3 regions of the Janthinobacterium sp. SUN100 genome follow, and region 1 is predicted to be linked to each of the others. Evidence: predicted binding sites of a transcription regulator. Region 1 holds the regulator's gene; each other region holds the start of a gene.

Region 1 (7,526 bases):
GATCAGGAAGTCGGCGTTCGCCAGGCCCTTCGCCAGGTCGGACTCCGTCAGCACGCCGGCCGGCTTGCCGAGGAAGGCGGCCGCATCCTGGCCGATCGACGGCGAACCGGCACGGTCGAGCGCACCGGCCAGCACGGCGTCGGGCGCATTGCTGACCGCTTCGATCAGGATATGGCCCATGCGGCCGCTGGCGCCAGCGATGGCAATTTTCAGTTCAGTCATTTTATTCTCTTACAGCAACTTATTTGGTGGGTTCGGCAGCAGGGGCAGGTGCAGGCTCGGCGGCAGGTGCAGGCGTCACTTCCGGCTTGCTCACAGGAATGGCAGGGGCGGCATCGGCCGGCACGGGCACGGCGCTCGGCGCCACGGGCGACGGCACGGCGGCGGCTGGCGCATCGGCCTTGGCGACCTTGACGAACGGCGACGGACCGGCGATGCGGTCGATGTATTCTTTCTCCGTCGGCAAGTTACCGCCTTCGAAACGTTCAACCTTGCCATCCTTGCCGAAGTACACGACCACGCGGCTGCTGGTGGTTTCGCCACTGCCCCGTGCCAGGCGGAATGGATAATCCCAGCGGTCGGCATGGAAGATATCGGTCAGCAACGAGGTGCCGAGGACGAAACGCACCTGGTCGCGCGTCATGCCCACTTTCAACTGGGCCAGCATCTCTTCAGAGACAAAGTTGCCTTGTTGAATGTCAGGACGGTAGGGCGAGAAAAACCACATGAATTTTTGCAGCGGCGTAATGGTGGTCGTTTGTGCGCCCTGTTCGGGAACCAGTTCCTTGCCTTCTTTTTGAGCAGCTGCCGGCTTTTCGCCCAGGATGCCACGGTTGGCGCAGCCGGACATGGCCAGCGCGACACAGACCATGCCTGCCAAGACTGGTGCTCGAAATGGAATACGGTGCCAGAGAGATGGCAATACAGCCGGTGTTACGCGCATAAATGACCTCAATTGGATGAACAAAACGCCAGGAGTGACCGGCCCGCCAAAAAAAAGCATATTTTGGCACTCCCCGACAAAACGCTATATGATAAAGCACCTGACCCACATACGAGCAACAAACATGAGTAACAATCCTAGTGATCTCAAGGCAAGCGGCCTGAAAGCCACCCTGCCACGGCTGAAGATACTCGATATCTTCCAGAGTAGCCCGGTACGCCACCTGACCGCGGAAGACGTCTACAAGATTCTGCTGGCCGACAATATGGATGTCGGTTTGGCAACTGTCTACCGCGTCCTCACGCAATTCGAACAGGCCGGCTTGCTCAATCGCAACCATTTTGAAACCGGCAAGGCGATTTTCGAGCTCAACGAAGGCTCCCACCACGACCACCTGGTGTGCCTCGACTGTGGCCGGGTCGAAGAATTCTTCGACGAAGACATCGAAGTGCGCCAGCAAAAAGTGGCCGAAGAGCGCGGCTTCAAGATCGCCGAACACGCTTTGGCCATCTACGGCAACTGCATCAAGACGGCTTGCCCGCACAAAACCGCCTGACCCAAGCCGGCCGTTTCCGCAAGGGAACGGCCGGCGCGCCAGGCAGTACGATCAATGATGGCTCAGTGCGCTTGACAGCAGCTTGGCCGTGATATCGACGATCGGGATGACGCGCTCGTAAGCCATGCGCGTCGGCCCGATCACTCCCAACGTTCCCACGATCTTGCCGTTGACTTCATACGGCGCCGTCACCACGCTCATCTCATCCATGGGCACCAGGTTCGATTCGCCGCCAATAAAGATCTGCACGCCCGTCGCCTTGCTCGACACGTCGAGCAGCTGCATCAAGCCCGTTTTTTGCTCGAACATGTCGAACATCTGGCGCAGCGAATGCATGTTCGACGACAGATCGCTCACGCTGAGCAAGTTGCGCTCGCCGGAAATCACCATGTCGTCGCTATGGTCGGCCATCGCTTCGCTGCCCGCTTCCACGGCCGCCTGCATCAAACTGCCCATATCGTCGCGCAACTGGCGCAATTCGCCCTGCAGGCGCACGCGCACGGCGTCGAAGGACAGGCCGCCATAATTCTGGTTGATGTAATTGGCCGATTGCACCAGTTGCGCCGGCGTGTAGTCGGCCTCCGTCAGCAATAAACGGTTCTGCACGTCGCCGCCGGGGGCGACGATGACGAGCAGGATGCGTTTTTCCGACAGGCGCAGGAATTCGATTTGCTGGAACACGGATTCGCGGCGCGGACTGAGCACGACGCCGGCAAACTGCGACAGCGACGACAGCATCTGCGCCGCGTTGGCGATGGTTTTTTGCGGTTGCGGCGTCTGCAGGCGCATGCGCGATTCCACCAGGTGCTCGTCCAGGTGCCGCACGGTCAGCAAGGTGTCGACAAAGATGCGGTAGCCGCGCGGCGTGGGGATGCGTCCGGCCGAGGTGTGCGGACTGGACACATAACCGAGCTCTTCCAGGTCGGCCATGATGTTGCGGATCGTGGCCGGCGACAGGTCCAGGCCGGAAATTTTCGACAAGGCGCGCGAACCGACCGGCAGGCCGTCGGCGATATATCGCTCGACCAGGGCTTTCAGCAGTGTTTGGGCACGTGTATCGAGTTGCATGGTGTTTTATTTAGGCAAGTATTTTGTTAAGCAAGCGGCAACGAAAGCGGCCGAACGTGCAACAACAGCGCCTATTATGCACGTTCGCCCGGCCGGCGGCGATCAATCTTCCAGTTGCCCTTGCAGCCACAGCAACAATTCATCAAAGTTGGCGCAGATGGCATCGGGCTGCACGCCGGCGGCCAGGTGCGCATCGCTGCCCTTGCGGTTCATCCAGACGGCGCGCATGCCCGCCCCCTGCGCTCCCGTCACGTCGAAATACAGGTCGTCGCCCACATACACGGCTTCATGGGGCGCGACGTCCAGCGCGGCGCAAGCTGCCAGGAAGATGCTGGCGTCGGGCTTGGCCACGCCAAAATCGCTGGCGGCGATCGATACCTTGAAATGCTGCGCCAGACCGATAATGTCAAGGTCCGCATTGCCATTCGAGATCGAACCGACCAGCATGCGCTGGCGCATCCAGGCCAGGCCCGGCAAGACGTCGTCATAGGGCTGGACGCGGTTGCGCGCGGCCAGGAATTGCAGGATGGCGCCGTCGACCAGGGCGGGATCCTCGCCGGCAGCCTCGAAGGCGGCCAGCAGGCCCGCGCGGCGCAATTCGATCAGGTTGCCATGGAAATGCGGTTGTTCGTTGAGCATGGCCAGGCGGTGCTGGCGCAGCACCTCGATGGAAAACTGCTGCGCCACCTTGGGCGCATGCGTGGCCAGCCAGTCGTGCAGCAGGGTTTCCGCGGCGGCAATCACGGGCGCGATGGGCCACAAGGTATCGTCGAGGTCGAACAGGATGGCCTTGGGCGGCACGGCGGGTTTTACGGGGGCAAGGGACATGGGACTCACAATGGGATGCTGCGTCACGGTGCGCAGGATGCGTCTATTGTCGCACCGATCGACGCCGCCGGCATGGCTGGCCCCCCGTGAAATGGGGCCGGGCCAGCGCTTCCCGGCGAAAAATTGTTACAGGGTGATACAAGGCAAGGTCATCGAGCTTGCCAGATAGACTAAAATAGGCGCCATTCCAATGCGGCGCCAGCGTCCGCGTTGCGCTACCCAACCTAATTCGTTTTGGAGAATGTATGAAAAATTTGTACCTGCGCTCGATGCTGGCGGCGGCTTGCGCCGTCACACTGGCAGCCTGTGGCGGCAGCGGCGGCAACCTGTATCTGCAAGTCTCAGTCAGCGGCCTGGCCAAGGCTGGCCTGATTCTCCAGAATGACGGCGAACGCTTGCCGGTTACCGTGGGCCAGAACATCGTTGCCTTCACCAAGCTGGTGAAGACCGATGATCGCTACAATATCACCATCGCGGAACAGCCCAAGGGCGCCGTTTGCACCATCATCAATGGCGTTGGCAAGGCATCGAGCTACTCCGTGACCACGGCCGCGGTGAGCTGCACAACCAACACCTACCCGCTGAAAGGCACGATCACGGGCCTGACCGCCGGTAACTTGCGCTTGGTAATGGGCTCCACCGGCACCACCCTGTCGGCTGGCGCCACCGCCTACACATTCGAATCGGTAGCTGACGGCGCCCCGTACGGTATTTCCATACTGGCTCAGCCAACGGGCCTGATGTGCCGCTTCCAGGGTTCAAAGAGTGCCGACGGCAGCGATACGGTCGGCACGATGGGCTCTGCCGCCACGACCGCGGCCACAATTGACTGCACGCCGCAGTAATCCTTGCGATCCGTCACCTATTTTTTGGAGAAATACATGAAGTTATCCTGCTTGCGCCCACTCGCCGCGCTGCTGCTGACCCTGGGACTGGCCGCTTGCGGCGGCAAGGCCTCGTACGACGTCAGCGGTACGATCTCAGGCTTGAGAAATGAAGGACTGATCCTGGCCAATGGCGGCGAGGATCTCACGGTTGAAGCCGGCAAGACCTCGTTTACCTTTAAAAAGCGCATCGACTATGGCACCGAGTACAACATCACCTTCAAGCAACAACCGGCCCACATGACTTGCGGCATCAGCGGCGGTTCCGGCTCGGCTGGTCATTACATCAATATCAGCGCCGCTGTTACTTGCTTGCAAAACAGATATACCGTGGGCGGCACGATTTCCGGCCTGACCGTGGATGGCCTGGTACTGATTAACGGTAGTACAATAACAACGGTGGCCAAGGATGCCACGACCTTTACCATGACCGACACTGTCGCCTATGGCGACACGTATGGCATCAGCGTCTCCGAAACCCAGCCTAAAGGCCTGTTGTGCTCGGTACAGCCAGGCACGGGCGGCGGCACCATGGGTGAAGCGAATGTGACGACGGTGAAGATCGTCTGCAATCCGGCCTGAGTTGCGGCAACGGTAGCCGCCAGGCGGCTACCGGGAAGAGATATCATGGAAATCTATAATTGATATTCCAAAGATAAATTGGAGTTATATGTGGCGATGCAGCATAATGCATCTGTCTCCTCCAACTCTTCCAAGAATTGGATTTAGCCCGCTTTCACCAGCGGGCTTTTTTTTGCCCAGAATTTCTCACGCGGGTTTATTCAAGCCCGGCTGCAACATCTGCACGATGCTGGAGAAATCCTGCTGCGCATAACCGGCTTGCGCATGCATCTGGTACATCTGACGCACCAGGCCGCCCAAGGGCGTGGGCGCGTTCGCCGACAGGGCCGATTGCTGCGCCAGGCCCAGGTCTTTCAGCATCAGCGCCGTGCCAAAGCCGCCCGTGTAATTGCGCGACGCGGGCGTACCGTCCATGACGCCTGGCCACGGGTTGTACACTTCCAGGGTCCAGTTGCAGCCCGAACTCTTGGCCATGATGTCGGACAACACTTTCGGGTCCAGGCCATGCGCCACGCCCAGGTTCAGCGCTTCGGCCGTGCCCGCCATCAAGATGCCTAGCAGCATGTTGTTGCAAATCTTCGCCACCTGGCCCGCGCCCGCCTCGCCCGCATGGAAGATGTTCTTGCCCATTTTTTCCAGCAGGGGACGCGCCTGCTGCAAGGCCGCTTCGCTGCCGCCGACGATAAAGGTCAGGGTGCCGGCTGCCGCGCCCGCCGTGCCGCCCGAGACGGGCGCATCGATCATGGTAAAGCCCCGCTCGCTGGCCGCCTGCGCCACCTGCCGCGCCACATCGGCGGCAATGGTACTGCAATCGATGAACAGGGCGCCGGGCTTGGCCGAGTCCAGTACGCCGCCCGCCGCCAGGTACAGTTCCTGGACGTGCTTGTTGGCGGGCAACATGGTAATGACGGCGTCGGCCGTCTGCACGGCCGCGCTGGCGGAGGCGGCCGCCGTGGCGCCCGCCTCGACGAGCGACGCCACTGCCGCCGGCGTCAGGTCGAATACGGATACGTGGAAGCCGGCGGCCACCAGATTGCGGGCCATCGGCGCGCCCATGTTGCCCAAGCCGATGAAAGCGATATGTTGCATTTTTGAAGTCTCCTGTTGTTCTTTTAATGTAGGTCGCGCAAAGGATGGCTATCCCACGGCGCCGTGAAATACCCATTGAGATACGCGTCGCCGACGTCGGCCAGGCTGGCTGGCTGCCACTGCGGCGCGTTGTCCTTGTCGATCAGCAAGGCGCGCACGCCTTCGCTGAAGTCCGCATGGGCGCAGCACTGCACGGCAACGATCAATTCCAGCTGGAACACTTGCGCCAAACTCATGTGACGCGTGCGTTCGCGCATGGCCCAGACCAGAGCGGCGGAACTGGGCGCGCCCTTGTGCAGCGAGTGGGCCGCCTTTTGCAGCCAGGCCGAATCGCCGTCATACGCGGCGATGGCGGCCACCACTTCGGGCAAGGTGGGCGCTTGCGTCAGCGCGGCGATGGCGTCGAAGTTGGCGCGCACTTCGGACACGGGCAGCATGGACGCGGGAGCCGAGAAGCCGCGCAGCAGGCGGCCCAGCTGCTCGCTGTTCGCCTGCGGGCTGGCTTGCCATTGCGCCAGCGCCAGCGCGTCCAGCACCATGTTCCGCTCTTCCTGGCGCAGGAAATAGTCACCGAGGCCCGCAAACAGGGCGTCAGCCGCGTTCATCGGTGCCCCCGTCAGCCCCAGGAACAGGCCGCTGCGACCCGGCATGCGGCCCAGGAACCAGCTGCCGCCCACGTCCGGGAACAAGCCAATCGTGATTTCCGGCATGGCGATGCGCGTGCCTTCCGTCACGACGCGGTGGCTGGCGCCCGCCATCAGCCCCAGGCCGCCGCCCATGACGATGCCGCCGCCCCACACCAGCAGCGGTTTCGCATACGTGTGGATGCGGTGGTCGAGCCGGTATTCCTCGGCAAAGAAGGCCAGCGCCTGCGGGTTCGGCACGACACCCGCTTGCTCGACGACGGCCGAACGCAGGCTGCGCACGTCGCCGCCCGCGCAGAAGGCCTTGTCGGTCGACGATTGCAGCACCACGCAGGCGATGGCGTCGTCACCGGCCCAGCGCACGAGGGCGCCATCGATGACGCGTATCATCTCCAGGGTCAGCGCGTGCAAGGACTTTGGCGCATCAAGGGTGATGACGCCCAGCTTCATGCCGCCGGGACAGTCGCGCTCTTCTATCTTGACGGTCTCAACCAAGGTTTCAGCCACAGTATTTTCAGCCATTCTTCCACTCCGCCGGACGTTTTTCCAGGAACGCTTGCACGCCTTCTTTCTGGTCTTGCGTATCGAACAGGCCCAGGAACAGGGTGCGTTCATCGGGCAGGGAAGCGACGAGCGGATGGCTGCGCGCGCCCTGGATCAGGGTCTTGCACGCCGTCACGCTGCTGGGGCTTTGGCGGGCCACCTTGGCGGCCAGGGCCAGCGCCGTGGCGGCAGCCTTGCCGGTTGGCACGACTTCCTCAACGAGGCCGATGGCCAGGGCCTTGGCCGCATCGACCCGCTCGCCGCACAAAATCATGCGCTTGGCCCAGCCTTCGCCCACCAGCCACGGCAAGTGCTGCGTGCCGCCCGCGCACGGCAGCAAGCCGACGGACGCTTCCGGCAAGGCCATCTGCGCGTGTTCCTCGGCAATG
Region 2 (7,526 bases), on a different contig from region 1:
GCAATCGGCCGGCCGGCACGGCGTGTTCGACGATTACCGGCTGCGCATCGCCGCCGTCGTGCGCGATTACGGCATGCTGGAGCGGCAGCAGGCGCCCGAAGACAGCCAGCGGCGCCACGATGCCTAGCCATCAGCGGGGCAGCGCGCCCTGGGTGATTTTCACCTTGACCCGGTAGGTGGGTTCGGCCGCATTCAGGGCCGGCGGCGTGGCCGGGTCGACGTCGAGCAAGGTGAACGTCAGGTGGTTGACGGTGACGGAACTGGCGGCGCCGGGCATGGAATCGGACAGGACGATGTCGGTCGTGCCCGCGCTGTTGAGCAAACTGAAACTGTAGCTGACGTAGCCTTTCCACACGCACACGGCGCCCTTGCGGCAGCGGCTGTCGTTGACGCGTTCGAGTTTCAGGGTATCGGTGGCCGTGATGGCCACTTGTTCGCCCGGCGAAAGTACATGGGTGACGCTGCGCGGCGTGTTTTCCGCGTCGCCGGCGCTGCCGGCCGCGCCGCAGCCGGCCAGCATGGCCAGGCAGGCGAAGAACAGGGGAAGCAGCACGGTGCGGTAAGAGCGGTTCAGAGTAGACATGTTTTTCCTTTCAGGTGGTGCGTCCCCGGCGTGCTTGTTCACGCGTGGGATAAAATGATAGTAACAAAATGATATTTTTCCGGCGCACTATTGGCGTGCTGCCGATGAATTGAGGCGCGAGCCACGCGGCGCGCCGATTACTGCGTAGAATGGCTGTTTTGAAAATCAGGAAACAACCATGAAAAAAACCGACCTGGCCAAAAGCGATGCCAAGAAACTGATGGGAAAGATGAATGTTCCCGGCGCCGGTGCATTCGGTAAGGAAGCGGTGGTCGTCGACCGCCGCGAACAGCGCAAGCGCGACCAGGCCCTGGGCCTGGTGCCATTCGCCGTCAAGCTGAACAGCGATCTGGTCTTGCAATTGCAGACCCTGGCCAAGGAGCGCGGCGCGGATCTGAATGAAGTCGTTGCTGAATTGATCAGCAAGGGCCTGGCTGCAGCTTAACTGGCTGCCATGTTTATCTGTTGATAAACATCAAGTAGTAAAACTAAAAGGCGCCTTGCGGCGCCTTTTACATTGCGGCATTGCTTGCGATTACACGTAGGCCGCCAGCGCGCCCTTCATTTTTTTCAGGGCCGCCACTTCGATCTGGCGGATGCGCTCGGCCGATACGCCGAACTCTTCCGCCAGCGCGTGCAGGGTGGCGCCGGAACCGTCGTCGTTGGCCAGCCAGCGCGCTTCAATGATGCGGCGCGAACGGGCGTCAAGCTTGCCCAGGGCCGTTTCCAGGCCTTCCGATTGCAGGCGCGTCACTTGTTCCGCTTCCAGCACCTTGGTCGGCTCGCTTTGCTCAGACGACAGGTAGGCGATCGGTGAAAACTTGTCGTCTTCATCGTCGGTCGGCGATTCCAGCGCGATGTCGCGGCCGCTCAAGCGCGTTTCCATCTCGATCACTTCTTCGCGCTTCACGTCCAGCAGCTTGGCCAGCGCATCGATCTGCTTCGGCGTCATCGCATCCAGGCCCGTCTTGTGGCTGCGCAGGTTGAAGAACAGCTTGCGCTGCGCCTTCGTCGTCGCGACCTTGACCAGGCGCCAGTTTTTCAGGATGTACTCATGCATCTCGGCTTTCACCCAGTGCATGGCGTACGACACCAGACGCACGCCCTGGTCCGGATCGAAACGTTTCACGGCTTTCATCAAGCCGATATTGCCTTCCTGAATCAGGTCGGCGTGCGGCAAGCCATAGCCCAGGTAGCCGCGGGCAATCGAGACCACCAGGCGCAGGTGCGACAGCACCAGTTCTTGCGCGGCGGCCAGGTCATTTTTTTCGCGCAGGCGTGTCGCCAGCGAAATTTCTTCGTCGTGGGTCAACATGGGCAGGCGGTTCACGGCCGAAATATAGGCGTCGATATTGCCCAGATTGCCAGTGAACCCGAGGCCCAGCGCATTACTTTTGGTCGGAACCAATGCGGACGTTGCGGACATCATAGTCATGTTTTCTCCCTCGTAGTCTTGCTTTGTTCCAGTTGGCCACGTCACGCGACGTGGCAGCTTGTATCGTCGTTTTTGCGTATTCGGTCTTGCACTTTGCAGATCGCGGCACCATCTTGATCTGGCGTCCATGGCGGTTCTGCTGTTGGTATGTCCCTATATTAGCACTCTCTGCTTGAGAGTGCCAATCAGCACATTTAATCGATCTGATAGCCTAAATGCTATGGCGAATGAATGCCTGATAAATATGTCTGAATAGCGATCTGAACACTGCTGCAGGCCGCTTCACGACAACGTAGCCAGTCTACGGCCTCTGGCTGAAGCGAACCTTAAGAATACTTGCTTAATATCAAGATAACAGCAGTATGGGGAGGGTGCATGGCGGCACCGGAGGCGCCGCCATGGGAAAGAAGGTCAGTTCAGGCGCGCCAGATGGCGCTGCACGCACAGGAAGGCGCCGATCAGGCCCAGGCCGGCGCTGACGGCCAGCAAGCCGGCCATCGGCAGCGGCGCCAGCGGCACCAGCTGGAATTCGGACGCATACAGGCGGGCAAACTCGGCAATCGCTGTGTTCAGCGGCTGCAAGGCCAGCGCCACGGCGCCCAGCGCCAGCGCGCCGGCGCACAAGCCCAGCAGTGCGCCCGTGTAATAGAAGGGGCGGTGGATGAAGGTGTCCGTCGCGCCGATCAATTTCGAGATGCTGATTTCATCGCGCTGCTGCATCACTTGCAGGCGGATGGTGTTGAAGACGACGGCGATCACGGCCACGCCCAGGGTAATGGCCAGCAGCAGCAGCACCAGGCGCAGCACGCCCAGCAGGGCCGCCAGGCGCTTGACCCAGGCCGAATCGACTTGCGCCGATTCCACGCCGGGCAAGTGGCGCAGCTGTTCCGCCACGGCATCGACATCCTGCGCTTCGCTGGCGCTGCTGAAGGCATCGAGTTTCAGCACATAGCTGTCGGGCAAGGGATTGTCGCCCAGGGTGCTCAGCACGTCGGCCAGGCCGTTTTTGTTTTTCAGCGAGTCCAGCGCCTGTTCGCGCGGGATGAAGACGATCTTCGCCTTTTGCTCGCCGACAATCTTGCGCATGGCGCCCGCCAGGCCCACGGCTTGCTCGCGCGGCGTATCGATCTTCAGGAAGACGCTGATTTCCGGGTCGACCGACATCTGTTCCGACATGGGGCGGACATTGTCGAGCATGGTCAAGCCGGCGAACGGCAGCGACAGGGCGATGGCGACGACGAGCACGTTCAATAGGAAGCCGCCCGGCGACTTGCGCAAGTGGATCAGCGCCGAACCGAGGGCGAAGCGATGTTGACGGAACCAGCCTCTCATGCCTGTTCTCCCGCGTCATCCCCGGCGCCGGGGGCGAAATCGGGGTCGGGCGGCGCGAACACGGGCGCTTGCGTGGCCTTGTCGATGGCCACCAGCTGGCCGTTTTTCAGGTGGATCACGCGGGCGGCGGCGTCGAGCATCTGTTCGTCATGGCTGGAAATGAGGCAAGTCACGCCCACGGAGTGAAACGCTTTCAGGGCGTCGAGCACCTTGTTGGCGCTGGCGCGGTCCAGGTTGGCCGTCGGTTCGTCGGCCAGGATGATCTGCGGCCGGTTGACGATGGCGCGCGCGATCGATACGCGCTGCTGCTCGCCGCCCGACAGCGACAGGGGACGCGCCATGGCGCGGTCGAGCAAGCCGACTTTATCGAGCGCGGCGCGCGCGCGCTGTTCGGCCGCCGTCTTGTGGGCGCCGACGACGAGCAGCGGCAGCATGACGTTGGCCAGGATGGAGCGGTCGTTGAGCAATTTTTGTTGCTGGAAGATCAGGCCCATGTTGCGGCGCAGGAAGGGCACGCCGGCCGGCTTGATCTTCGCCATGTCCTGGCCATTGACGATCAGCTTGCCCGACGTGGGGCGTTCCATGGCGGCGATCATTTTCAGCAAGGTGGATTTGCCGGCGCCGGACGGGCCCGCTAAAAACACCAGCTCGCCTTTGGCAATATTGAGGGAAATATCGCTGAGCGCCACGGCGTCGGCGGAGTATTGCTTGGAGACGTGCTGAAATTCAATCATGTATAGGCTTATCCTAGCAGCGCTTCGACAAATTCGGCAGCCACGAAAGGCTGCAAGTCTTCAATTTTCTCACCGATGCCGATGAAATACACGGGCACGGGACGCACGCGGGCGATCGCCGCCAGCACGCCGCCCTTGGCGGTACCGTCCAGCTTGGTGATCACCAGGCCGCTCAGCTGCAGGGCATCGTCGAAGGCCTTCACTTGCGTGAGGGCATTCTGGCCCGTGTTGCCGTCGATCACAAGCAGGGTTTCATGCGGCGCGCCATCCATGCCCTTGCCGATCACGCGCTTGATTTTCTTCAATTCTTCCATCAGGTGCAACTGCGTCGGCAAGCGGCCCGCCGTGTCGACCATGACCACGTCGATGCCGCGCGCCTTCGCCGATTGCACGGAGTCGTAGGCCACGGCGGCCGGATCGCCCGATTCCTGTGAAATCACGGTGACGTTGTTGCGTTCGCCCCAGACCATCAACTGTTCGCGCGCGGCGGCGCGGAAGGTGTCGCCCGCGGCCAGCAGCACGGACTGGTTATTCGACTGCATGTGCTTGGCCAGCTTGCCGATGGTGGTCGTCTTGCCGGCGCCATTCACGCCGGAAATCATCATCACCAGCGGCTTGTGGCGACCCAGCTCGAAGCGCTTTTCCAGCGGCGAGAGCAGGTCGATCAGCAGCACTTTCAGGGCGGCCTTGACGGCGGCCGCGTCGAGCAGCTTGTCTTCCTTGACCTTTTTCTTCAATTCCGTCAGCAGGAATTCCGTGGCGTCGATGCCGGCGTCCGACATCAGCAGCGCCGCTTCCAGCTCTTCGTACAGGGCGTCATCGATCTTCGCGCCGACGAACAGCACGGACAGGGTGTTCGAGGTTTTCGACAGGCCGGCCTTCAGGCGCGTCATCCACGATTTTTTCTCGGGTTCGGCTGCGACGATCACAGGCACGAGCTCGGCCGGCGCGCCGCTCAGGGGCGTGGCGGCAGGCTGCGGTGCAGGCGGCGTGGCGGCGGGAAGGACGAGGGGCTCGGCTGGTGCAGCCTCGGGAGCGATGGGTTTTTTCTTGAAGAAACTAAACATGGATGTGTGGTGGCGGGTGCTGACCTAAGGCCCGGCGGCGCCGGACACTGTGTTACGGGCTATTCTACCAGAGCGCGCCCGGCCCTTCATGCTTTACTGTTCGATTGGCAACATTGCGCCGCTATCCACGGAGATCGCCGCAGTTGCCGCGCTTTTCCGCCGGTTCAGTGGGTTTGCAGGGCGAGCGCCTGGTGGCGGCGGCGCCAGTCGGCGATGCTTTCGTCGACTTGCCGCAAGTCCAGCACATGCAAGAAGGGTGGCGGCTGCCTGGTCAGCACGGGACTGCGTCCCCCTGCCCACAATTCCATGCTTGGCGGCAAGCTTGCATGCAGTTGCTGCAGGCTGTCGCGCGTCTGCCGTTGCTTGCTGGCGCTGGAAAACGATAGCGCGACGATGTCGGCCCGCTGCGCGCGGGCGGCCGCGACGATGTCCGTCAGCGGCGTTTCCACGCCCAGCGACATGCAATGGGCGCCGGCCGCCGCACACAGCGCTTCGGCCATCAGCAGCCCCAGGCCGTGACGCTCCTGCGGCAAGGTGCTGAGGACGATGCGCGGCGAGCGCATGGACGGGCTGCTTGCTTGCGGCAGGGAAAAGATGGCGTGCCGCATCACCGTCTGCAAGGTTTCGCTATACAGATGCTCTTCGTATACGGCCAGTTCGCCGCAAGCCCACGCTTCGCCCACCATGCCGGTGAGGGGGGCGATGACGTCGATGGTGAACGCTTTCAAGCCCAGCACGGCCAGCGCCTGGCGCAGGGCGTCGCCCAGTTCCGCCATCTGGTGGCTGCGGCACAGGGCCAGGTAGTGTTCGAGCTGGGGCGCCGGCGCGGGCGGCGGCGTGCTGCCGGCGCTGGCCAGCTGCTGCAGTTGCGCGGTGCTGTGCTGCATGATTTTTCCCGGACGAAATCCGAGGTCCAGCAGGCGTTTGACCATGCGCAACTTTTGCACTTGTTCGGCCGGGTAGCTGCGCTCGCCAAAGGCGTCGCGCCGCGGCTGGGGGAAGTCGTAGCGGCGCTCCCACACGCGCAAGGTTTCCTTGGCCAGCCCAGTGTCGCGTTCGACATCGCCGATGCTGAAGGCAGGAGATAGTTGCAGGTCAGTATCCATACCAGTGGGGTTGCTCGCATGCCGAAAAGAACGTTACTGGCATTCTACGCCTTCCGCCGCCCCGTACCAAATAGCTGAATCCGATTGGATATTGCTCGCGTATAAGTTTGTGAACGACAACAGGTGCTCATTGACATAGATCAATATTTGACTGACTATCGATGCAGCTTGTTTTGTCCAGGACAAACATAACACGGGTGCACTCATGAAAATTGCCATCGTCGGAGCAGGAATCGCAGGATTGTCGTGTGCCTATCGCCTGGCGCAATCGGGCCAGGACGTCACTTTGTACGAGGCGGGCGATTACTTTGGCGGCCACAGCCATACGGTGGATGTCACGCTCGATGGCGTCACGCATGGCGTCGACACGGGTTTTCTCGTGTTTAACCACGCCACCTACCCGCATCTGGTGCAACTGTTTGACGAACTGGGCGTCGAGGCGGCCGACAGCGACATGTCGTTTTCCGTGAAGATGCCGCTGGGCGCTGCGCCCGATGCCCGCGTGCTGGAATGGGCGGGCGCCAATCTGGACACCGTGTTTGCCCAGCGCAGCAATCTGCTGCGCCCCGCCTTCCTGCGCATGTTGCGCGACATTCTGCGCTTCAACCGCCAGGCCAGCGCCCTGGCCACGGCCGCCTTGCCGGCGCCGGCCCTGTCGCTGGGAGAATTCCTCGACCTGCACGGCTATGGCGACGAATTCCGTCACTGGTATCTGTTGCCGATGGCCGCCTGCATCTGGTCGTGTCCGGCGCGCCAGATGCTGGCCTTTCCCTTGGCCACGTTCATCCGTTTCTGCCACAACCATGGCTTGCTGCAAGTGAGCGACCGGCCGCAATGGCGCACGGTGCGGGGCGGCTCGCGCGTGTACGTGGAAAAATTGCTGGCGGGCATACCGCAGCAGCGCCTGGCGTGCCCCGTGCTGGCCGTGCGCCGCCAGGGGCACGGCGGCGCGCGCATGGTCGAGCTGCATACGGCCGCCGGCGTCGAGCATGTCGATCACGTCGTGCTCGCTTGCCACAGCGACCAGTCGCTGGCCCTGCTGGGAGATATCCGCGACGACGAGCGCTCCGTGCTCGAAGCCGTGCGCTACCAGCCGAACCGGGCTGTGCTGCACACGGATGCTTCCTGCCTGCCGCAGCGCCGCCGTGCCTGGTCCGCCTGGAATTACCAGGGGCGGCCGGCAGCGGGGGAGGGCGAAGCGCCGCAAGTGTGCGTGCACTATTTGCTGAACCAGCTGCAGCCGCTGCCGTTCACCACGCCCGTCATCGT
Region 3 (7,526 bases), on a different contig from region 1:
TTCGCGCAGCGCGCGCTCTTCGCCGTCGCGGCACACCATGCTGTAGGACTGGCCCATGATATTGACATCGACACGCGGCATTACGCTTCCTTCTCGTTCTCGGCAATATAGGCGCCCGCTTCCGAAGCGGCTTGCTCCAGGCCAGCTTGCACCAGTTCGGGAATTTTTTCCAGCAACGCTTCCACCCGCTCCTGCGCCTCGCGCATGCGTTGCACGTACAGGGCGTTGTCGGCGGCCAGCGCGGCATTGTCCTTGCGCAATTGCGCGTTTTCACGGCGCAGCGCATGGGTCATTTCGGCCAGCAGGCCTATTTTGTCGGATAATTCATTGAATTCGGAAATCATCCCGCCACTATAGGGCGGACGCTCCATGGGCGTCAATCGAATCACGCCGCTGTCACACATATTTACATCAATGCAGGGCAGTTGGCGGACAATACACGCTTTTTCCGGCGCTTTTCGCCATCTGCACGCATTGGCCAACGCCGCGATGGCAGCGTTTTACTCGTCGACGTAATCGGGTTCGATATCCAGTCCGCCATAGCGGTTTTCGCACGAGCGGCGCGTCAGCGTCTGTTGTCCACTCTTGCCGTCAAGCACCATCGTCAAGTCGCGGCAAGTACTGCGGTAGCTGCCAGGTTTGGCGTCCGTCCCCGAGGGCGTCAGGCGCACTGCCAGCGGCACCGCATTGCCCAGGCCCTTGTTGCTCCACTGGCGCGTCTTGCCATCCTCTTCATCCTTCAAGGTGCGCACGGCAGCCGTCAGCAAGGCTTTCTGTTCCTTCGCATTCAGCTTGGCGATGGTCACGTCGGACAGGAATGGCGGATACACGACGGGCGCCCGATCCTTGCCCTGCACATCCCAGTTGCCGCTGTTCTGCGAACAGGTGCGGCGGCTCAGGTCCTGCGACTTGCCGCCTGCCGTGACGACGAATTTCAGGTCGCGGCAGACGTGCGCCTTCAGGCTGTGCTCCGTCATGCCGGAGTTGCTGAAGTTATACGTGACTTTCACCAGCACGCCGCGGTCGCCGCCGTTATCCCACACATGGGCTTCCTGGTCGTCGTCATCCTTGTTCAAGTCGTTGAACAAGTCATTGAGCAGCATGTTCTTTTCCAGCGGGGTCAGGGCCGCCACGGTGATTTCATCAACGATGGTGGGCGTTTGTGCGGCGGCATTGCCCAGGCAGGCGAGGCCGATGACGGTGACGCCCAGCAGGCGCAGGGCGGGACGAGAAAGCGGGAATGGCATGGTGTTCTTTCTGGCGCGAGCGGTGATATATGGCGATATTGATATGCAATTGCAATCATCTTATCAAATTTCATAGTCAAACTCTGTTTCCTGTGCGTACAGGAACACCCCCTCTCCGAACGACATGCTAGAGTCGCGCCTGTTGCTGACGCCCGGGAACGAGGCTTGTGCTGGCGCAAACCCTGTGTAGATGCAGGCTCTGCTCAGCATCTATCTATATGTTCCCCTTGAATAAGCCCCCTACCGTCCCTATAATTAGCACTCGTTAGTAGAGAGTGCTAACAAACTCTTTCGTAGCAATCCTCAGGACATGATGGTGCTTGCCGGACAACAGCAGGGAACGCTACGCGGCGGGCGACGCCGCGATGCACCACTGCCGGATACAGGCAAGGACAGGATGACATGGGGTTTGCTTGACCGTTGCGGGCTGCTTTCAACGGCGGTCACTGAAAGCACGTCTGGCGCTGCGCCAGGCATGTAGTCATTTAGCAACACCTATCCATTGAACTTTAAGGAGTTTTGTATGAATCTGCGCCCATTGAACGATCGCGTCATCGTCAAACGCCTCGACCAGGAAACCAAAACTGCGTCCGGCCTCATCATTCCTGATGCAGCTGCTGAAAAACCGGATCAAGGCGAAGTCCTTGCCGTAGGCAATGGCAAGATTCTCGACGACGGCAAAGTCCGTCCTCTGGATGTCAAAGTGGGCGACCGCGTCCTGTTCGGCAAGTACGCCGGCCAAACCGTCAAAGTTGACGGCGATGAGCTGCTGGTCATGCGCGAAGAAGACATCATGGCGATCGTCGTCAAGTAATTGTTTCCACGTTGTAGACAGATACATCCCGAAACTCAGGAGAATTGAACATGGCAGCTAAAGAAGTAGTATTCGGCGACGCAGCGCGCGCCAAGATGGTCGAAGGCGTCAACATCCTCGCCAACGCAGTCAAAGTAACGCTGGGCCCGAAAGGCCGCAACGTGGTCCTGGAGCGCTCGTTCGGCGCCCCTACCGTCACCAAGGATGGTGTGTCGGTAGCGAAAGAAGTTGAACTCAAAGACAAGCTCATGAACATGGGCGCGCAAATGGTCAAGGAAGTTGCTTCCCGCACCAGCGACAACGCCGGCGACGGCACCACCACCGCGACCGTGCTGGCACAAGCCATCGTGCGCGAAGGCATGAAGTTCGTTGCCGCCGGCATGAACCCGATGGACCTGAAGCGCGGTATCGACAAAGCTGTTGCAGCCACCGTCGAAGAACTGGCGAAAATCGCCCGTCCTTGCACCACGACCAAGGAAATCGCCCAAGTTGGCGCGATCTCGGCCAACTCGGACTACTCGATCGGCGAGCGTATCGCTGAAGCGATGGAAAAAGTCGGCAAAGAAGGCGTCATCACCGTAGAAGACGGCAAGTCGCTGAACGACGAGCTGGACATCGTTGAAGGCATGCAGTTCGACCGCGGCTACCTGTCGCCATACTTCATCAACAACCCAGAGAAACAAGTTGCCGTACTGGACAGCCCATTCGTCCTGCTGTGCGACAAGAAAATCTCGAACATCCGTGACCTGCTGCCGGTACTGGAACAAGTCGCAAAAGCTGGCCGTCCACTGCTGATCATCGCGGAAGACATCGAAGGCGAAGCGCTGGCGACCCTGGTTGTGAACAACATCCGCGGCATCCTGAAAACTTGCGCAGTGAAAGCCCCCGGCTTCGGCGACCGCCGCAAAGCCATGCTGGAAGACATCGCTGTCCTGACCGGCGGCCAAGTGATCGCTGAAGAAGTCGGCCTGACCCTGGAAAAAGTGACCCTGGCCGAACTGGGCCAAGCGAAACGCATCGAAGTGGGCAAGGAAAACACCATCGTTATCGATGGCGCCGGCGAAGCTGCCTCGATCGAAGCACGCGTAAAACAAGTACGCGTACAGATCGAAGAAGCGACCTCGGACTACGACCGTGAAAAACTGCAAGAGCGCGTAGCCAAACTGGCTGGCGGCGTTGCCGTGATCAAGGTTGGCGCAGCCACCGAAGTCGAAATGAAAGAGAAAAAAGCCCGCGTTGAAGATGCACTGCACGCAACCCGCGCTGCCGTGGAAGAAGGCATCGTGCCAGGCGGCGGCGTAGCCCTGCTGCGCGCACGCGCCAACATCACGGTCAAGGGCGACAATCCTGATCAAGACGCTGGTATCAAGATCGTCCTGCGCGCAATGGAAGAGCCACTGCGCATGATCGTGCAAAACGCTGGCGAAGAAGCTTCGGTCGTCGTGGCAGCCGTACTGGCTGGCTCGGGCAACTACGGCTACAACGCTGCCAATGGCACGTATGGCGACATGGTTGAAATGGGCGTCCTGGACCCAGCCAAAGTGACCCGTTCGGCGCTGCAAAACGCCGCTTCGATCGCTTCGCTGATGCTGACGACCGACTGCATGGTCTGCGAAATCGCTGACGACAAAGCAGGCGGCGGCATGGGCGGCGGCATGGGTGGTATGGGCGGCATGGGCGGCATGGACGGCATGATGTAATGTCCGGCGGCCAGTCGCGCAGGCGACGGCGCGACTGGTCGCATACGCAGGGACAGGGCTGGCAGACCAAAAGCTGCCAGCGCCTCCCGGCGGCCCCGAAAGCCACCTTCTACGGAAGGTGGCTTTTTTTCGCCTCGCGCACCCTCAGTTCTGGCCGAGGCTCTCCGGATACACGATGGACGATGCATAATCAATGCGATTCTCCGTATCATCGGGCGGCAGACTGTTCGCGGCATATTTGATACCGGCAGCCAGTAAAGTCATGCTATGCCGCCCGAATGCCCCGACATCAACGTCGGGAAAAGTCATGCGGATGTCGCGCCGGTGATCACGCGTTTGATTGAATTTGGTCGATACCTTGCGGACAAACGACAGCGCCTCGCCATCAAGATACACACGGTAGATATTCGGATCCGTCGTCACCACGCACCCGCGCCAATGCAAGAAGAACCAGCCGGTTGCCGGGCTGGGATCAAAGGCAATCGTTGCGCGCACATCGCACGCCTTGCTGCTATACGCCAGATGTTGCGCCAAGCCCCCTCCCAGCGAGTGGCCGACCAGGTCGATGGGCGCTTGCACGCCCTCGGACCTGTTCTTGGCTGCCTTGCAGACAGGCGACGATGTCGTCTTCGGCAACACCCGCACCAGCGCTTCGATCAGGCGCCCCCCTTCTATACGGGCCTCGCTAAATTGGGGATTGGCGCCTACTCCAAAATCGACGTTGCTGAAGTTGGCGATCCAGTCGCTGCGCCACTCATACTTGGTATTTTCCGTACCGCGAAAGGCCAGCACCGCCTCCAGCGGGCGGCCCGACGCGTCCAGCCTGATGTAGGTCTCATATTGCAAGCCCCTGGCGCCACGGCAAGGTTGCAGCGGGCGACCTTGTTCCCCCGCTGGCTGCATGCCCAGTTTCCTGATAAGTTGCTGGTTCAGCCGAAACCACCCATCGGGCAAGCCACTGCGCAAGGGGGGCGAGTCCGTGGCGGTAACATAATCGCAGGCGCGCTCCTGGCGCTCCGACACATCAAGATCACGCCGGTAAACTGCTTCGGCCATGTCGGCATGCTTTGATATCTGGCGCAGCATGGCAAGCGCCTCGCCGGTCGGCAGGGTCTTTTCCACGGCGCCGGCAGCAGTATGCGCCGATTCATGGAGCGTTGGAAACTGCTTGCCCGTGCTTGCGCACGCGGCCAGAAAACATGACGCAATAAGCAGCGCCGTACGTTTGATCATGTTCATCGTTTCTCCGTGGACGTTGATGTGCTGAGCCCAAACCCGGACATTCCGTGCCTCGCCAGCGCAACAGACAGCCTGCAACAGGGCGTCTGCACCAAAGTTAGCACATAAGCAATTTCATACAAGCACTAATTTATTCAATTTGGAAATTTCATGGGGCCATGTTTTTTAATAACATATCAAAGGTAAACCGAAGGCAGTAGCGTCCAGCCCTGGATGCGGCACCCGCCCCGTGAACAGCTGCTTACCTGCCCCGGCGATTGCCGGCCTGTGCGTTTTGCTTTAGCATGGCCGCCATCGTCCCTCTTTCTCACGCTCACCATCATGCCGCCACGCGCCTCCTCTTCCAAAACCACCATCATCGCCGGCATCTTGGCCGGCTTGCTGGCCGCCGGGCTCGGCGCGTTCTACCTGCACCAGCAATCCGCGCCGCAGGCAGACAATGCCCCCGCCGCGAGCAGCCAGACGGCAGCGCCGGAGCAGAACGCGCGCGCCATCGATGCCTTGATGGCTTTGCCGGAAATCAAGGCCTGGTCGGCGCATATCGAAAAGGCGTCGGGCGGGCGCGCCCATGGCGCCGTGATGGAAACGTCGCCCGAGACGCGCCTCGTCGATGGCGTCGCCTATTATCAGCTGAGCTTTTTCGAAAATACGCCCGATGCGGCGCACCGGTGGGAGAGTTTCGTCGTCTCGCCCGACGGCAAGCGCATCCTCGTCGACGACATCGTCAGCGCTGAGCTGATCAGCCTGGAACAATGGCGCAAGGACAATGCGCCCATGCAGCGCGTCGCCACCCAGTAACGCCCCTGCACCGGCTGCGGGCGCGATGGCCAGGGACGCTTGCCTTGCAGCGCAAGCTTTACTTTCTGGCATCGAAGCCCGATACTCGCCCACATGCCAGCCATCACTGTCCGCCCCCTCGCGCCAGACGACGTTGCCGCCTACCGCGCGCTGCGCCTGGCCGGCATCGCCGAACTGCCCGCCGCCTTCTGCACCACGCATGCGGCGGAAAGCGGCTTGCCGCTGACACAGATAGCCCAGCGCTTGCGCGCCACTTCCCACCAAATAATATTTGGCGCTTTCGACGAGGAACAATTGATCGCGCTGGCCGGCCTGCGCCGCGAACCGATTGCCGTCGTGCATGACAAGGCCAGCCTGTGGGGTGTGTACGTGGCACCGCAGGCGCGCGGGCGCGGCGCGGGACGGCAACTGGTGCAGGCCGCCATCGCCCATGCCTGCACCATTCCCGAACTGGGCCGCGTGCGCCTGGCCGTGGCGCAGGACAACCACGCGGCATTGACCCTGTACCTCGGTTGCGGTTTTACCCTGGAAGACTGTCCCGCATCGGATGGCATGCTGCAAATGCAGCTGTGGCTGCCCCGCCCGGCGCGCGCAAGTGCCGAAAGTAATGTCTTTATGAAAATCAATACCTTACAAATCTCTGCGAAATAGCGGACAGGCCGTTTTTTCTGTTGCAAGCAAACGCGGCAGGCCTTAGCATCGCGGCTTACAAAAAAAACTTGGGGGAGAGCCAATGTCATCGGCCGAGACACAAACCGCCACGGGCAAAATGCCGCGGCAAATACCGTACATCATCGCCAACGAAGGCTGCGAACGCTTCAGCTTCTACGGCATGCGCAACATCCTGACGCCATTCCTCATCAGCACCTTGCTGCTGATGATCCCGATCGACCAGCGCACGGGCGAAGCCAAGCACGTCTTCCACACCTTCGTCATCGGCGTGTACTTCTTCCCGCTGCTGGGCGGCTGGCTGGCCGACCGCTTCTTTGGCAAATACAACACCATCTTCTGGCTCAGCCTCGTGTATTGCGCCGGCCATGCCTGCCTGGCCCTGTTTGAAAACAGCGTCAACGGCTTCTATTTCGGCCTGTTCCTGATCGCCTTCGGTTCCGGCGGCATCAAGCCCCTGGTGGCCTCGTTTGTCGGCGACCAGTTCGACCAGACCAACAAGCACAAGGCCAAGCTGGTATTCGACCTGTTCTACTGGATCATCAACTTCGGCTCATTCTTCGCTTCGCTGCTGATGCCGATGTTCCTGCGCGACTTCGGCCCGTCGATCGCCTTCGGCATCCCCGGCCTGATGATGCTGGCCGCCACCATCGTCTTCTGGATGGGCGCCAAGAAGTACGTGCACGTGCCGCCGGCGCCGCCGAATCCCGATTCGTTCACCCGCGTGGCCCGCACGGCCCTGCTGGCCCGTGTCGATGGCGGTTCGCGTCCCGGCCTGTACGTGGCCTACGTCGGCGTGATCGGCGCCCTGTATGCGTTCTACAGCATTCCCGAATGGGGCTTCGTGATTTCCGCGTGTACCGCGCTGGTATTGCTGCTGGCCTTCGGCAGCATCGGCACGGCCATGCAGCTGGAACGCGCACGCGGCATCCACCCTGACGAAGCCGTCGAAGGCGTGCGCGCCGTGCTGCGCATCCTCGTCATCTTCGCCCTCGTCACGCCGTTCTTCTCGCTGTTCGACCAGAAGGCCTCGACGTGGATCGTGCAAGCGAACACCAT

The links. The regulator HrcA, encoded in region 1, represses chaperone genes, less so after heat shock. The targets are predictions, from matches to a motif close to TTAGCACTCNNNNNNNNNGAGTGCTAA.
Region 2: the regulator HrcA is predicted to act here: its motif matches at 2,177-2,203, upstream of rpoH (RNA polymerase sigma factor RpoH).
Region 3: the regulator HrcA is predicted to act here: its motif matches at 1,503-1,529, upstream of groES (co-chaperone GroES).

The regions. Positions count from the first base shown of each region.
Region 1 is NZ_JAPUBU010000004.1:124,923-132,448, reverse strand. It holds gene dapB (4-hydroxy-tetrahydrodipicolinate reductase) at 1-222, opposite strand, end outside; gene O0881_RS20660 (outer membrane protein assembly factor BamE) at 242-871, opposite strand; gene fur (ferric iron uptake transcriptional regulator) at 1,068-1,499, shown strand; gene hrcA (heat-inducible transcriptional repressor HrcA) at 1,551-2,567, opposite strand; gene O0881_RS20645 (HAD family hydrolase) at 2,670-3,395, opposite strand; gene O0881_RS20640 (hypothetical protein) at 3,641-4,240, shown strand; gene O0881_RS20635 (hypothetical protein) at 4,277-4,861, shown strand; gene mmsB (3-hydroxyisobutyrate dehydrogenase) at 5,048-5,950, opposite strand; gene O0881_RS20625 (enoyl-CoA hydratase/isomerase family protein) at 5,974-7,116, opposite strand; gene O0881_RS20620 (enoyl-CoA hydratase) at 7,109-7,526, opposite strand, start outside.
Region 2 is NZ_JAPUBU010000006.1:196,209-203,734, forward strand. It holds gene O0881_RS26545 (antibiotic biosynthesis monooxygenase) at 1-127, shown strand, start outside; gene O0881_RS26550 (hypothetical protein) at 131-583, opposite strand; gene O0881_RS26555 (hypothetical protein) at 762-1,028, shown strand; gene rpoH (RNA polymerase sigma factor RpoH) at 1,119-2,018, opposite strand; gene ftsX (permease-like cell division protein FtsX) at 2,430-3,350, opposite strand; gene O0881_RS26570 (ATP-binding cassette domain-containing protein) at 3,347-4,084, opposite strand; gene ftsY (signal recognition particle-docking protein FtsY) at 4,093-5,151, opposite strand; gene O0881_RS26580 (MerR family transcriptional regulator) at 5,316-6,257, opposite strand; gene O0881_RS26585 (FAD-dependent oxidoreductase) at 6,463-7,526, shown strand, end outside.
Region 3 is NZ_JAPUBU010000001.1:2,519,147-2,526,672, forward strand. It holds gene O0881_RS11150 (cell division protein ZapA) at 1-81, opposite strand, end outside; gene O0881_RS11155 (hypothetical protein) at 81-344, opposite strand; gene O0881_RS11160 (hypothetical protein) at 501-1,247, opposite strand; gene groES (co-chaperone GroES) at 1,771-2,061, shown strand; gene groL (chaperonin GroEL) at 2,112-3,761, shown strand; gene O0881_RS11175 (hypothetical protein) at 3,906-5,000, opposite strand; gene O0881_RS11180 (hypothetical protein) at 5,322-5,798, shown strand; gene O0881_RS11185 (GNAT family N-acetyltransferase) at 5,892-6,449, shown strand; gene O0881_RS11190 (oligopeptide:H+ symporter) at 6,568-7,526, shown strand, end outside.